DNA from 3 places in the Thermocoleostomius sinensis A174 genome. Region 3 is predicted to be linked to each of the others. Evidence: riboswitches for the same ligand, from Rfam matches in the RefSeq annotation. Region 3 holds a riboswitch; each other region holds the start of a gene.
What was found. A riboswitch is a leader RNA that binds a small molecule or an ion and turns the genes downstream of it on or off. The one in region 3 is predicted to bind cyclic di-AMP.

Region 1 (5,217 bases), 200 kb from region 3:
TTAAGAGTCGCGGCTATGAAGGGGTCGAACGCATCGAAGCTGATTTTGTGATTGACTGTACCGGGTTGGTGTCAGACCCACGCGAGAATCCCCTACTGCGCGATCTCATCGATCACTACAACCTAGACCTGAATCCACAGATGCGCTTGCACGTTGAGAATGATTTTGAAATCAAGAAAATGCGCAACAATCGTGGACGCATGTATGCAGCAGGAGTGATCACATTGGGCGGGCCGTATGCTCCTGTCGATACCTTCTTGGGATTGCAATATGCTGCCCATCGATCGGCCGAGTCCCTCGCTGCTGCCAGAGCACCTAAAATTCGCTACTTAGAAGGCATTGGTTCTCTGTGGCAGTGGTGTAAATGGGCGTTGAATGTATCGCCATAGAGGGGTTAGTAATTGGTAATTGATAATTAATAATTGCTGATTGTTGATTGTTGATCGATCGATTCAAGAAGTAGCATCGTCTGCTCTCACTTCCGTTTTTATTATTAATTCTCGTTCCATTACCCATCATTGCTTACCCATTACCGACTTCCCGTTAAAACCTATTCACCAAAACCTTACACCTATGACCCCTACACTGTTTGGCCGTTGGCAAACTCGCATCTTTCTTCTAGCTACAATTGGACTGATTACAACTTGGAAATTTGCATCAGGATTATTGGGTACAGAACCTGGCACATCCTACTATTGGGTGCTGTTTTATGTGGCTCTGTTCGGGCTGCTTTGGGACATTCTCTATAACTTCTTGCAGAAGTTTATGTGGGATCACGACTGGCCAGGGGCATTTCAGTTGCTAGCGGGCATTGCTGAGGGCGTGTTGCTGGCAATTTTGGTCCGATTGAACGTGCTACCATTCATTGATGGCAGCCACTTTAACCTAGGAACCTTTGTTCTACACTATGGTGCTGTATGGATCTCTACTTATTTGGCTTCTTGGGTAATTATGCGGTTACTGTTTCCTCGCTGGCGGTTTCGCGGCGGTGAATGGATTGGTAAATGGCGCAGGGTTTACTGATTACTTGGTTTTTTGTTGTTGATACAGGTCTTTGAAGCGGTTCTGTTGTTGTTTGTGATCAACAATCGGCACAGGATAGTTGCAGCGATCGCGTTCCTCCTGAGAAATTTTCCCAGTCACCAATTGTTCTGTATCCAGACTCCGCAATTCCGGAACCCATTCGCGAATATATTCACCTTCTGGATCAAACTTTTGGGCCTGACTAGCAGGATTAAAAATTCGCAGAGGTTTTGGGTCCATGCCACTAGAAGCGCTCCATTGCCAACCACCGTTGTTAGCGGATAAATCCCAATCAATTAGCCGTTGTGCAAAATACTTTTCACCTAAACGGTAATCAGTGATCAAATCTTTGGTGAGAAAACTGGCAACAATCATCCGACAGCGGTTGTGCATCCAGCCAATCTGATTCATCTGACGCATGGCAGCATCAACGATCGGATACCCAGTTTGACCGTCACACCACGCTTGAAAGTGTTCTGGGTTGTTGATAAAGGGAAAATCCTTCATTGGATCGCGGTACGCCCCCTCCGCCAGTTCTGGGAAGCAGTACATAGCATGTTGATAAAATTCGCGCCAACATAATTCTTGTTGCCAGGTATGAATGTTATCGCGAGCTTCATCACTACGACACTCGGACAGGGCCATTTCTGTTGCTGCCCATACACTGCGGATGCCAATCGTACCAAATTTGAGCGCCGCGCTCAGTTGTGACGTACCACGCACCGACGGAAAGTTCCGCCGTTCTCGATATTCGTCGATGGATTGGTCACAAAATTCTTCTAGGCGATCGTGAGCCGCTTGTGTTCCAGGTAAGAGGGGCAACTCATTATCCCACCCAAACCCCAAGTCCTTCGCCGAAGGTAATGGAATGCAGCCTGTCTGTTTGGCTTGGTCTTGTTCAGCCTCCGTCAAACCCTCGGCACTCTCTAAATTGGGTGCAGGAGCCGATTTCCCCCGACTGCGCCAATTGCGCCAAAAGGGAGTGAATACCGTATAAGGTGCACCCGTCCCCGTTAATATTTCTCTAGGAGCGTGAAGTAATTGATCCCAAAAGGCTTGCACTTCAATGCCTGCCTGTTTCAGAGCATCTGCCACCGTGCGATCGCGGTCTCTGGCATAGGGTTCTACATCCTTGTTCCAAAAAACCGCTTGTGCTTGTAACGTCTGTGCCAACGCTGGAATTTGTTGGGCTGGCGATCCTTGCAACACCAAAAGCTGGCTGCCTACCTGAGCATAGTTTTCTGCAAGCGCTTGGAGGCTGCCCATCATATAAGTCACTCGAACCGCTGCCACATCATCCCCTTTTAAGATGCCAGGATCGAGGCAAAACACGCCCACTACCCTAGTGCTGTGTTGTCTAGCCGCGGCTAGCCCTACATTGTCACAGATGCGCAAATCGCGACGGTGCCAAAACAAAATTAGATCAGCCATGCCATTTTTCGCTCAACGTCCGTTCATTCGGCCTACTCGCTGCCATTGTAGAAGATTGCCGACCACGAGAGCGGGTGATAGGATGGATCAAACCAAATACTGTATTGTCAGCCTAATTCAGCAGGAACTAACTGAGAGCCATCCATGAACCTGCTGAAGCGGAGGAACCAACATTCGGGGCAAATCTTTTAAAGGATGAAGGACAAAGGATAAATCAAATCTTTTAGCCTTGAGCCTTAGTACTTTAACCTTTCCAAGAAGGACACCTCTCAGTCCTCGCCCGTCAGCTAACTCCGTAGGCATCGAGAGGGACTGAAGAGACAGCATTTTCACAATCAAATGCGGTGCGCTCGTCAGCTTCCCAACCAAAGGATATGAGCGAAAGGACAACACGGGTCTTGCGGCCTGTACAACGCACAGGATGACTTGATCGCTCTGATTGCTCTATCCAATTCAACGCTGTGGTGCGGTTGTATCTTGACTCCGCCGATGCAATCGCTTTCATGCCGAGGGGTGTTGTTCTGTCGATTGTTTGTACTGCTCAAACCATTGTGGAGAAAGACTGTGGAAAATTGGCAAGCGATTGTGGCAACAGCCACCTTTATTGGAGTGATTGGTTTGGTGATGACCGAATGGGTTCACCTGATGATTGCCGCCTTTCTGGGTGCGTTGTTGCTAGTGTTTGCCAACGTGATTACTCTAGGAGAGGCGATTGGCTATATCAGCAGTAGTTATGCTACCTTGGCACTATTTTTTGGAGTCATGGTGCTGGTACGCTCGTTTGAACCTACTAAAATTTTTGATTATTTGGGAACCCAAATGGTGATGCTGGCTAAGGGCAGCGGTAAACGCCTGCTGTTAGCGATCGTAGCTATTACAACTCCGATTTGCGCCGTTTTACCCAATGCCACCACAGTAATGTTATTGGCTCCACTGTTGCCGCCCATTGCTCAAGAAATTGGCGTAGATTTTGTGCCATTGCTAATTTTGATGGTGTTTGTGGCGAATAGCGCTGGACTTTTGACATTGGTGGGCGATCCAGCCACCTTCATTGTAGGGGATGCCGTAAATGTCACCTTTCTCGATTACCTGGGGCGTCTAAGCCTAGGCGGGGTTGTAGCGATCGTGACGATCGTGTTGTTGCTGCCAGCCTTATTTTCCCCTATTTGGAACACACAACTTGCTGATCTAGAGCATTTGCCGCGTCCCAAAATTAATCATCCAGGGGTGTTGGCAGCCGGTGGCGTGCTGATGTTTTTTGTGCTTTTGTTCTTTGCTATTGGTGAGACACTGCCAGTTCCTCTTTCCCCGGCCGCTGTCGCGTTGATGGGAGCCGGCATTGCGCTGCTGTTGGCCCATCACAGCAAAATCGATACGGTCAACAATATTTTGCGCGATGTAGACTGGAGTACGTTGATCTTCTTCATGAGTGTGTTTGTGTTAATTGGAGCACTCGGTAAAACAGGTGTGATTAGCAGCTTGTCTGGTCTATTGACGATCGTGTTGGGTCAAAATATTGCCTTAGGCTCGATCGCGCTGCTGTTTTTTGTCGGGTTATTGTCTAGCGTTATTCCCAATATTCCGCTGGTGGTGGCAATGGTTCCATTACTGAAAGAATACATTGTCAATGTGGGCCTAGCTGGTAACGAAATTCTGCAAGCTGACTATCAAGGAGCTTTTCCACCCGAGGTAATGCCGCTGTTCTATGCCATGATGTTTGGGGCAACTCTGGGCGGTAACGGCACATTAGTTGGGGCATCGTCTAATATTGTAGCGGCAGGAATTTCTGAATTGCACGGTCGGCGCATCCCCTTCAAAACCTTCTTACACTATGGGATTCCCGTTATGATCATGCAACTGATGGCCGCCGCAATCTACGTGTTGGCACGTTTTTTGGTATAAAGTACGGCAAATCTTCTCAATCGCTCCCTTCATTCTACTGTTACGCAAATCGATAGTTAGATCGAAGCAGATGCTTGCTTGACACAATCACTCGAGCATATCCTCTCCCATTCGGTTTCTGATAGCGGTCGAGCTTCAAGCCGAATGTCAAAGCAGGTACAAGCCGCATCTAGTAGCGCTTGGATCACCTGGTGATGCAGATTTTGCTTCAAGTGATTGGGCAGAGCGATCGGCTGTATCTCTACGCCAAACACCTGACGAAACAGAGTCGGATCGGGCATAAGCTGCATGGAGCCATGCTGCAAAATGACGGTATCTCGTCGTAGTTGGGCACTGCCAATTAACTTAATCCCGTCTGTTGTCACCAAATCCGCGCTGGTGGCTGTGTCAAAGCAATTGGGGTTGTGAATATAGCCGCGCCCCGCCTCTCCGTAATGCAGGTCTATGCCAATCGCTCGCCAGCCCTGAATCAAAAATTGGCAAATCTGCCGATAGGCTTGCAGGCGCGTCCCCGGAATGCCAGACGTGATCACAGCATAGGTAAGCTCGCCTTGATGCAACACTGCCCGTCCGCCACTGGGCCGCCGCACCAACTCGATCGGCTGTCCTTGCCAGCTTAGGTTTCGCCAAGCATCAGGATAGCGCCGCTGATGATGACCTAAAGAAAGGGCGATCGGCTTCCAGGTGTAAAACCGCAGAGTAGGCGGATGGTTGCCTTGGCGATGTTGTTCCAACAACCATACATCCACAGCCATTTGCACAGCACCAGAAGCCGCGATCGGGGGAATGTAGCGCCAGATTGAATAATTCATGAGAGTACCTCCATAAATCCCTCAACGTTGGAGGACTTCGAGAGCTTCG
Region 2 (5,217 bases), 2.5 Mb from region 3:
GGATAGTAGACATTCTGCCTCGTTTGGCGCTGTTACAACAAAGCGGCTTTCCCCTCGATCAAGTCAATCGATTCTTCCTAAACAGCATCCGCCAACCCTTTCAACGAGACACCTTGGCCGCGCTGGGCATTCCTTTAGAAAAAATCGTGGAAAGCGATCGCCAGCCGTTTATCCAAGCTAATTGTCTATTAGTTCCCTCCTTCGCAGGCCCGTTGGGTTGGCTAGAAGCGTGGGCCATGGACTGGTTAAGGCAACAATTTTTACCATTAGCTGAGGCAATTGCTGCCAACACTCAATTACCCGAACGGATCTACATTAGCCGCGCCCGCGCCAACCACCGACGAGTGTTAAACGAAGTAGCGATAATCGACCAACTAAAAGCCTATAACATTACTCCGATTCAGTTAGAAACCCGATCGTTTGCCGAGCAGGTCGCTCTGTTTGCTCAGGCTAAGCTGATTCTGGCTCCCCACGGAGGCGGGTTAACCAATCTCATTTTCTGTCGCCCTGAGACAATCGTGATTGAGTTCATCAACCCTGCCTACATCCGGCACTATTACTGGGTCATCAGCCATCAGCGATCGCTTCAACATTATCTGGTTAGTGGTCAACCCTTTGCAGGAGAACCATTGCGGCAACTCATGTACACCAATCCTCTACTTGAGGACATCTGGATTCACCCAGAGCAACTCGTCAATTTTTTGCGATCGTTGCGTATCAAATAAAACAAGATTCAAGCCGCTCTTCCATCAGCAATATTAAAACTCATCTTAAGACGTAAGCATTGACTTGCATTTTTGTTTAAGCTAATATTACGAACTCAAACTTTAGTTGGAGTGACAAGGCAACCGTAGCAAAATTGACAAAGCAAATTCAATGATCCAACAACGTTGACGAAATTTTGACGAGAGTGCTACCTTACAATCTTAAATCTGTTAGTCAGCCTAATTCAGATCCACCTTCATTCAAAATGACAAAGAGATGAATCTGAAACGGAGGAACCATTCCTTGGGGCGAATTTTGAAAAAGATAAAGCGATGAGAGATAGACAAAACTGAATTTAACCGTCGTCGCTCTGACCTTGAGATTTAATGCTTTAGCCTTTTCAAAAGGGGCACCTCTCAGCCCTAGCCCGTCAGCTAACTCCGTCGGCAGTGAGGGGAGACTGAAGAGTCAGCATTTTTACAGCTTGATCTCCTTCAGTGTCCTCAGGCCTCTTGAGTGACGCTTTTTTGCTTTTTCTAAGTGAATCTACGGCGTTACTTAGTGCATCTATTCCTCACTAACTGTTTTGCGATAGTCAAGTGAGTTTCACGACAAGGAGGAATTCCAATGGTTATGTCTTCGCTCAACAAATTCTTCAACTCCACGGTTTCAACCGCCCTTGAGGATGCTGAAAATGCCTCTTTAACAGCTATCTCTCGATTTCAATCCGTTGGAGAAGCGATCGTTGATGCTGTGATTCAACCATCCCAAAAAGGTCGCGTTCGCTTTCAAGGGTCATGGTGGTCGGCCCAATGCAATCGAGATGTCACCCTGTCGCCAGGTGAGGTGGTTCGAGTGATTGGTCGCAGTAACATTACGCTACTGGTAGAACCTCTCCGTCAAATGTCTGAAAGCGCTTAGCCGAACAACCAGGTAGGCTCAGGTTAAGTTGGCGATCGGTTCCTTTGCATTGGTCTAGCAATGAAACCCTGATCTAAATCCTACTCTATGAACGTCTTGGCGCTAAGGGGTGGGGAACCTCCCACTCCCGTCAGCCCATACGGGTCTTACCCAATCGCTTGTGGGTAGAAAATGAACCAATTAGGGTAAAGCAGGCTCAGCCGTACCGTTAGTTTAGTTATCGAAACCGACCGAGCAGGCGTTGTCGCACTCCTTCAGCAATCTTTTGCCCCAAGTATTCTGGAATGAGACTTTCGTTTGGCCCTAATAGGTAAAGAATCAGTCGTGTTCGCCCTCGCCAAACCAGAAGATTGGCATTGACAACAAGCAAATCTTCTTGCCAAATCGCATACATGACCTTGTAGAACAAGCCTGGTTGGTTGTCTGCCTCAATCAGTAGGGCTGGCAAATGAAACACTGGATCGACATAAAATTCGGTTTCTACTTGTTCGAGACCCGCATCGAGGTTAAATTCAACGGCTAGCATTTCTTCCACTTCAAATCGCCCTGCTAGGGCTTCACGAATGGCACGACAAACATTGTCAGCCGTTTTGTCGGGAAGGGCTTTGCCGCCGCGCGATACTACGAGCTTGATGAACACCAACATGGGGGGATCAATTTGCCCATACAGGCTAAGACTATGAATGGTGAGACCGTAAGCTGCCAACACACCAAAAATATCGCTTAGTAGAAACGAGTGATTGCGGTAGGCAAAATGCAAGGTGCTGCGGTTGCTTTCAGAACTGAGTTCAATTACAGCTTGTCGAGATTTGTAAAGCTGGTAGGCTAGCCGTAAATTTTGTAGTTGAATTTCACTGCTGACGAATTGCTCGTAGAACTGAGGAAACGCACGGTTGAAGCGTCTCAGTAGCTCTAGTGTGGATGATTTCAAACCCGAAGCCATAAGCGGGGCGAATTCCAAGTCGTGAATGGTAGAGCCGCATCACGATCAATCCTCGGACGGAACCCGATCGATCGGCGATTGCACAGTTGCCTATTTTCATCTTTCCCAAAAACAAAACGTAGCCGTGCTACAGACGGCGATCGATTTTTAGCAGCCGCAACGTTACGGCTGTTATCTGCTTGAAATCTTCGTCTTTTTGAGATCTATTTTGCCGAAGGTGCAGTGGAAGCAGAAGCACAGCGATATACTTACTATTACTGCTATATGACTCTGTACTAACTTGACCGCACTCGCATGGGTTTCTGGAAGAGCTTATTCAGCACCTCTGATACTACTACTGCACCCAAATCGATGGAGGCTGACGGGCTAGCGTCTCCTGGTATGGTAGTAGAAAATTCTCGCATTTTTTTTAGCACCGATCGAGACATCGACCTCTATGAGTTAGAGGAACTATGCGATGCGGTGGGTTGGTCACGTCGTCCGCTCCGCAAAGTAAAAAAAGCCATTCAACATAGTTTTTTGGTGGTTTCTATGTGGGAGCAACGAGGGGCCCAACGCCGCTTGATTGGGTTTTCCCGTGCTACGTCTGACCATGCCTTCAATGCCACCATCTGGGACGTGGTGGTTCATCCTGATTTTCAAGGCAAAGGATTAGGGAAAGCCCTGATGCGACACATGATCAAGAAACTACGTAGTGAAGACATCAGCAATATTACGCTATTTGCCGATCCGCATGTAGTCGATTTTTATCGAGGTTTGGGCTTCATGTCCGATCCAGAAGGCATCAAGGGGATGTTCTGGTATCCAGACTAGGCTTTAGCCTTGCAAAAGTAGCTGCCGAGCTTCATCGATCCAGGTAGACACTTGATCCAGGCTGGGGCAAAGGTCTTGACGCTGCATGGTTGCCACTTGTAGTTTGAGGATTTGTCGATGCAGGCGAGGTAAGGAAGTTTGAGCAAGTTGGGTGGGCGAGCTAATTCCAGCATGAAGCAACAGCCCACAGTAATCACACCCAACGCTGGGAATTTGCGCCAGGTTTGCCAAAGCAGACCATTTATTGACGTACTGGACATGAACTTGCAACCGAGCCGCCAAGTTTTGTCGCTGAGCCGGGGTTTGAGATTGCTGCAAGAGTTGCCCAGTGCTGTGAATGCCACAAGATTTTAGTCGTGCTTGCTCACGATCGCTGAGACCCGGCAACCGATCGATCGTCCAATTGGATCGAGAAGCGCAGCGAGTTGATTTAGCATTGCGATGCTTCGCTTTCATGAGTGTGAAAATACTCCAATCAACCATGACAAATTATCAAGACAAATTATTAAATACCTGATTAAACTGCGGCAGCATACATTTATTCCCAATTCCGACTCCCGGCTCCCCACTCCCCTTTAACTTAAAGCGGTCCATCTAACTCAACACGTAGAAAGAAAGTTGTGGGTTGATTAGCTATCACATCGATCGAATAGTCGCCACCGCTCAAAAACTGGCCTTGCCACCCGCGCACTCTGCTGCCATTCTGTGCAAATCGACCATCAGGTGATCGAACATCCAACACCACATCTCCTTGTAACACCTGCACCAATAAATCCTGTCCAGGAGCAACGTTTACCAAATAGCGACGAACCACCGATTCGCTCGCCTCACCTGGAAAATCGAGAGGGGAGCCGATCGGTACGTCGAGGACCTGCGTATCAACGACGGGGTCGGGACTAGGGTCGGGCGTTGGACTGGGGTCGGGGCTAGGGTCAGGACTAGGGTCGGGCGTTGGACTGGGGTCGGGACTAGGAACAGGACTGGGGTCGGGCGTTGGACTGGGGTCGGGGCTGGGGTCGGGACTAGGAACAGGAGACGGAGTTGGCTCAGACGGTTCTAGGGCGACATTAAAGCGATAATAGCTTTCTGGCACATTTCGACGCGGCCGCACTTGAATGGTATAGTCTCCTGCACTGAGTGTTCCTCGCCAATTCGATCGAAATTGCGACGCTTGCTCATTGACCGGGTTGCCATCGGCAGCCAATACCCCCAAGATCACTTCTCCCTGTTCCACTGCAATGCTGAGTTGCTGCCCATCCTCGGCTGTGAAGGTGTAGTTGTGGAGTTGATTGGCTCTCGCAATTCCTTCTACGGGCACAATCGCTCCCGTTGGTTGGAGGGCTTCTAGCTGCACATTAACTATACTGGGTTCTCCCGCTGCTGGAGGGTCAGGCGTAGGAGGGAGGGTGGGATTTTCGATCGGGGCAGGGGTGGGACTGGCGATCGGGGTAGGTTGCGTGCTGTTGAGAATGGCGCTGACAATTGCCCAAGCGGCAATTCCTGATACAGTGGCCAACCCAATGGTGGTTAATATCAGGGCTACTGGATTCTCCCAAAATGATCCGTCATGGGTAGGTGGAGCGGTCGCGGCCGATCGCCGTTCTACTGGGAGGGGTTGCCCGACAGGACGGGGCATTGCCTCTGGGCGTTGCCCAATAGCCACCGTGGGCACACGGGAGTCAGTTTTCCTGGGTTTGATCGCTCGATGACCAGAGGCGGGGGAAGGCGGGGGAGGCGCCGCTGAGGGGGAGGCCAAAGGATTGGGAGACGCGATCGGGAGGGTGCGAGTGGTGGATGAAGGCGGCGGACTGATCAAGGCTTGTAGTGCGGTGATT
Region 3 (5,217 bases):
ATCGTAGTATCGTTGGATTGACGTACCCGTGGCTTGTCGTCAAAGCCACCATAGTTATAGTTGCCAATTAGGGCCGGGCCAGTGAATTTGGTAACGCAGTCGGGCAATGAGCCAATGTTGTCAGGGGTAATTGGGGTGGGTGTTTGGCAGGTTCTGGGTTTGGCTCCGGTGAACGATCGTGCTGTGATGATTTTGGCCACCTCTTCGCGGTTGGCCGGGTCGCTGCAATATTGACAAGCTTCGATCAGAGCTTTGACTAGCGATCGATAGGTTTTAGGATTTTGGTCAATAAAATCTTCCATCACCGCCAAAACGCGATCGGGGTGTCCGCGCCAAATCTCCTTGCCTTGAGCAAAGGTAAAGCCGATCCCTTCGTTGCCCGTGATGGCGCGTGTGTTCCAAGGTTCCGCCACCATATACGCTTGCATATTGCCGATGCGCATATTGCTGACCATTTGCGGTGGCGGAAAGATGATGATGCGAAAGGCTTCGATCGGATCAACCCCTACGGCTGCCGCTAGATAACGCACAAAATACTCGTAGATGGCGGAACTAAGCACCACTGCCCATACCCGGCGCTCTGGCGGCAGTCCTTCAAAGTAGCGGCGAAAATCTTGCCCAAACTGCTCAATGTCGCCATTGTATTCGTACAGCGGGCGGACTCCCGCTTCCCACATAGCCCGGTTCATGGTCATGGCGTTGCCATGGCGGTGAATGGTCATGGCAGCAGACATTGGCGCATGGCGTGCCCCCTCGGCTCCAATTCGGGCGTTGGTCACGGCTCCAGATACCACAGGAGAGGCATCGAGGCGACCAAAAATCACACCATCGCGGGACGTAGCCCAACTAGCCTCACGGCTCAGCCTGACATTCAAGCCATACTTGCGAAAAAAGCCTTTCTCGTAGGCAATGGCAAACGGAGCACAATCATTCACAGGAACGAAGCCGACAGTCAAATTCGGTTTTTCCAAAGTGCTGGGATCTATAACGGGTTCGATCGCCAAAGCAGCTTGTGACACGAGTGAATTCTGGGTTTGCCGTCCACCCGTGACGCCGCACGCTGCCAGCGCAGAGGCCGCTGTAAATCCACCTAACCCATAGAGGAGCGATCGTCGATTGATGAAACTCATGGATACCTCTTGTAGCGTTGTTGTGATGCATGAGTAACTGTTTGATGGCGTGAAGGACGCATCAGTCTAGTTATGAAATATTGAAAACTTAGTCAAATTCCTATGCTTTGAACCGCCATAGTGCAGGACATCAAGCTTGTCTGACCTTGGCCGATCGATGCGTCACCAGTTCTTGCAGCTTGCCGATGAGAAAATCCAGAACCAACCCCGTGCCCCCAATCACCAAAATGGCTAGGAAGACAGAATTCAAGTTCAAGCGACTCCACTCGTCCCAGACGAAAAATCCAATACCAATTCCCCCCGTCAACATTTCCACCGCTACAATCACCAGCCAGGCAATCCCCAAACTGATACGCAGTCCGGTGAAGATATAGGGCAGACTGGCTGGCAAGATAATCTTGGTGATTTGTCGCCACCGGGGCATTTCCAACACTCGCGCTACGTCTAAGTAGTCTTTAGAAACACTGGAGACCCCCAATGCGGTATTGATAATTGTGGGCCACAGCGACGTAATGAAAATGACGAAAATCGCAGACGGGTTTGCCAAGTTAAAAATTGCCAACGCGACTGGCAACCAAGCCACAGGCGATACAGGTCTAAAAATTTGAATAATTGGGTTAATGGCGAGCATCGCTTTCCTAGACATACCAATGAGTAGCCCGATCGGAATAGCCACCAGTGACCCCAACAGAAACCCCAAAAACACCCGCCGCAAACTTGCCAGCAGCAACCAACCAATCCCTAAATCCCCCGGCCCACGGCGGTAAAAGGGGTGCAAAATAAAATCTAAATTTGCCGTCAGCGCTTCCCACGGAGTCGGCAGCAAGTTTGAAAACCATGTGGCAATCCACCAGATGAGAAGTACACCAGCCACTCCCAGTAGCGGAAACAGCACCGCATCTCTAACTAAAGCCGGTTTGAGCGATCGACGCCAAACAGCATGTGTCATCAGGACGATCGCCTGAATATTGAATTGCAGCAGCATCAAGCCCTCCTATGGGTTGAAGTGGTTACGCACAGAGCAACACCCCCTGGCAGAACCAGGTGCAAAAAGCGTCACTCTACCAGATCAGAGGACACTGAAGGCCATCAAGCTATAAAAATGCTGTGATATCTTCAGTCTCCTCTCAATGCCGACGGAGTTAGCTGACGGGCTAGGACTGAGAGGTGTCCTTCTGAAGAAGGTTAAAGTATCAAGCCTGAAGGTTAAAGCAGTAAGAGTTAAACTCAATCTTGCATATCCTTCACCTTTAGCCTTCTCAAGATTCGCCCCAAAAAGAGTGGTTCCTCCGCTCCGGATAGTCTGTTCATTACATCTAGCTTTGATGACTAGGACTAGTGCCGGATTAGGCTGACAAGTTGATTTCTATACACTTTAAACGCTGTAAAACAAGGTTGTCAATCATTCTTATGGCAGACTCATCAGAGAATACTAATGCTATTCATTAGAAGATCTTAATGTAGCATAATACTCTCCGGCCCACGGCAGTTGGGCAATATCTTCTAAAGTAGTCTGGCGCTGTTGTTGATCTAGTTCAGCAATCCGTTGATTTTCAGCATAGATTTGTTGTTGATAGTACAGAGACAGTTCCGCGTTTTCACGGCAATCGGTCTGTTTCCAAAGGTCGAGAAAATGTCGCCGCCGTTTTTCGCACATGACCCGTTCGATACTGGCGATCGAGGCTCGAATCACCAATGGGGCCCGCACAATGTCGCGTCTAGTTTTTTCATCGAGTTGAAATAATTCATAGACGAATGCAGCCTTATCGGGAAACTCGGCACAGTGATCTTGCAGTTGAGAAATTAAATCGAGGGGTTGGGGGCTAGGGGTTGGGGATTGGGAATTTAGAGCCACTTCTAGTCTCTGATTGCCAATCCTTGACTCCTCAAGGTACAAGATCTGCTGCCACAAAAAGCGGTGGTGGCTTAAGCTAAAGTCTAGATCACGCTCCTCTAGGGATTCGCGAATTAACAATCGCGTCTCAGGCAGGTGTAAATAGAGCCGCAGCAGTTGCGCTTCTGATTCCTCTAACAGCGATCGATCGCCAGGTCGCTGCCATTTTTGCGATCGGCCATGCCATCGCTGTCCGCGTACCTGAGTGCGCAAGTCAGATTCAAGCTGCACAGTTAACCGAGCATTGCCCTGACTTAGCAATTCGGCACAGGTGTGAATATAGTGGGTACGCAGAGTGGCGTTCGGTAATTGTCCTAATAGTTGCACAATCTCCTGCGTTGCCTGTTGAAACTGATCGGCTTGGCTGAGGTCTGCCTTAAACAAGGTCTGTTGAATTTGCCAATCTAGCCATAGGGGTGCTTGCTCAATCAGAGCTTGATATTCGTCGGGCGTGTGGATTTTGAGGAACTCGTCGGGGTCTTTACCATCCGGAATATTCAGTACGCGTAGTTGCACTTCACCTTTATAAGCAAGATCGGCTACTTCACCAATCGCCCGTTCCGCCGCTTTTGTACCGGCTGCATCAGCATCAAAGTTCAGCACCACCTGTTTCGATTCGGTGTAGCGCAACAGTTGCCGAACCTGCGCCAAACTGAGAGCGGTTCCCAACGAGGCCACTGCATTAGTAATTCCAGCTGTATGCAGTGCAATGACATCGAAATATCCCTCTACCACGATTGCCTGATCTTGCTTAGCGATCGTCGTTCGGGCCTTATCAAGGGCAAACAGGGTTTTGCCCTTATCAAACAATTCAGTTTCGGGCGAGTTGAGATACTTGGGCTGTTCATCTCCTAGGGCACGACCACCAAACCCAATTACCCGCCCCTGCAAATCGTGAATTGGAATCATCAAGCGATGGCGAAACCGATCGTAGTAGCCCCGTTCCCCCTGACGCGGAATAATCAGCCCGGCTTGCTCTACTAATTCGACGGGGTAGCGCTTTTGTTCTACCAAATAGCCATACAGCGTTTGCCAGCCACTCGGAGCATAGCCTAGTTGGAACTGTTGGATGGTTGCGTCAGTCAAATGGCGATCGTTGCGCAAATACAGTAGGGCTTGTTCCCCTTGCGATTGGTGCAGCGCATGTTCATAGAAGCGAGCCGTCAGTGCCAGCACTTCGTAAAGCTGTTCGCGTAGCGAAATTTGCCGCTGCAATTCTTGTCGCTGTTGCGGTTCCAGGGTCTTGACTGGCACTTGATAGCGTTTAGCCAGATCGAGGACAACATCGGCAAACGATCGTTTGTTCAGTTCCATTAAGAATTTAATACCATTCCCCCCTGCCCCACAGCTAAAGCAGTAGTAAAACTGTTTGCTGGGGCTGACGCTAAAGCTAGGGGATTTGTCATCATGAAATGGACACAGCCCTACAAAGTCTTTGCCCTGTTTACGCAACACGATGTGTTCTGAAATTAAATCCACAATATCGACGCGCTGTTTGACGAGATCGATCGTGTCTGGATGAAGGCGAGGAATGTCCATTGAGCACCAAATCTAACCAGTAGCTTGTTCCTTGAAATGACTCTGTGCAAATATCTGCCAGCCATCAATAAAGGGCAATGAGTTACGCCAAGTCAGATGAGGCTTTCATTTGCCTTGCTTTGACCCACTGCCCCCCTAGTTATGAAGGTCATCAGTAGCGCGATTTTAGCGTAGATTTTTGAAGATCACCGCTATATGTAGCGTAATTTATAAAAGTAAGCTACTCTAAGGCGTCAAGTTAGTTATGAACTTGAACATCTGTTACTTGAAGAAGCTAATAGTTCAAATGTATCACTACCACAAGAAATTGTAAACTTTTGTCGTTAGACGGACAGCCCGATCGACAGGCGGTAAGTAGAGCTATTGCCTTTTGTTTTCTGACCGTATTTCTAACCGTAATCGGGCTTATCTCGAAACAACAGGGTGGAGTAAGCCTTTAAACCCATCGAGGAGTGGGCAAAAAGACGATCGAAACATACATACGAGAAATGACGGAGATCGGGGAATGGGACGAATTTTTGTGTCAGCCGGGTACAGCAGCAATCGGGATGATGATTTAAGCTTTGATACTCATACTGGATTGGAAGCGCAAGAAGTGCTTTCGGTGCGGGATGTCGTGCTGCAACAGTTGCGATCGCACCAGTATGAAGGGGT

Region 1: another riboswitch for cyclic di-AMP. It lies ahead of OXH18_RS19635 (ArsB/NhaD family transporter); the one in region 3 lies ahead of ntrB (nitrate ABC transporter permease).
Region 2: another riboswitch for cyclic di-AMP. It lies ahead of OXH18_RS06345 (NfeD family protein); the one in region 3 lies ahead of ntrB (nitrate ABC transporter permease).

The regions. Positions count from the first base shown of each region.
Region 1 covers NZ_CP113797.1:4,546,771-4,551,987, reverse strand. Annotated here, with positions in the region: gene OXH18_RS19650 (FHA domain-containing protein) at 1-389, shown strand, start outside; gene OXH18_RS19645 (hypothetical protein) at 574-1,023, shown strand; gene OXH18_RS19640 (cryptochrome/photolyase family protein) at 1,024-2,454, opposite strand; cyclic di-AMP (ydaO/yuaA leader) riboswitch at 2,596-2,770, shown strand; gene OXH18_RS19635 (ArsB/NhaD family transporter) at 3,019-4,356, shown strand; gene OXH18_RS19630 (lipoate--protein ligase family protein) at 4,413-5,168, opposite strand.
Region 2 covers NZ_CP113797.1:1,456,600-1,461,816, reverse strand. Annotated here, with positions in the region: gene OXH18_RS06350 (tetratricopeptide repeat protein) at 1-725, shown strand, start outside; cyclic di-AMP (ydaO/yuaA leader) riboswitch at 962-1,169, shown strand; gene OXH18_RS06345 (NfeD family protein) at 1,333-1,626, shown strand; gene OXH18_RS06340 (hypothetical protein) at 1,844-2,569, opposite strand; gene OXH18_RS06335 (hypothetical protein) at 2,595-2,720, shown strand; gene OXH18_RS06330 (GNAT family N-acetyltransferase) at 2,864-3,382, shown strand; gene OXH18_RS06325 (DUF4332 domain-containing protein) at 3,386-3,838, opposite strand; gene OXH18_RS06320 (serine/threonine-protein kinase) at 3,963-5,217, opposite strand, start outside.
Region 3 covers NZ_CP113797.1:4,747,972-4,753,188, forward strand. Annotated here, with positions in the region: gene OXH18_RS20460 (CmpA/NrtA family ABC transporter substrate-binding protein) at 1-1,130, opposite strand, end outside; gene ntrB (nitrate ABC transporter permease) at 1,261-2,115, opposite strand; cyclic di-AMP (ydaO/yuaA leader) riboswitch at 2,247-2,462, opposite strand; gene dnaG (DNA primase) at 2,569-4,563, opposite strand; gene tftA (hormogonium tapered terminus morphoprotein TftA) at 5,069-5,217, shown strand, end outside.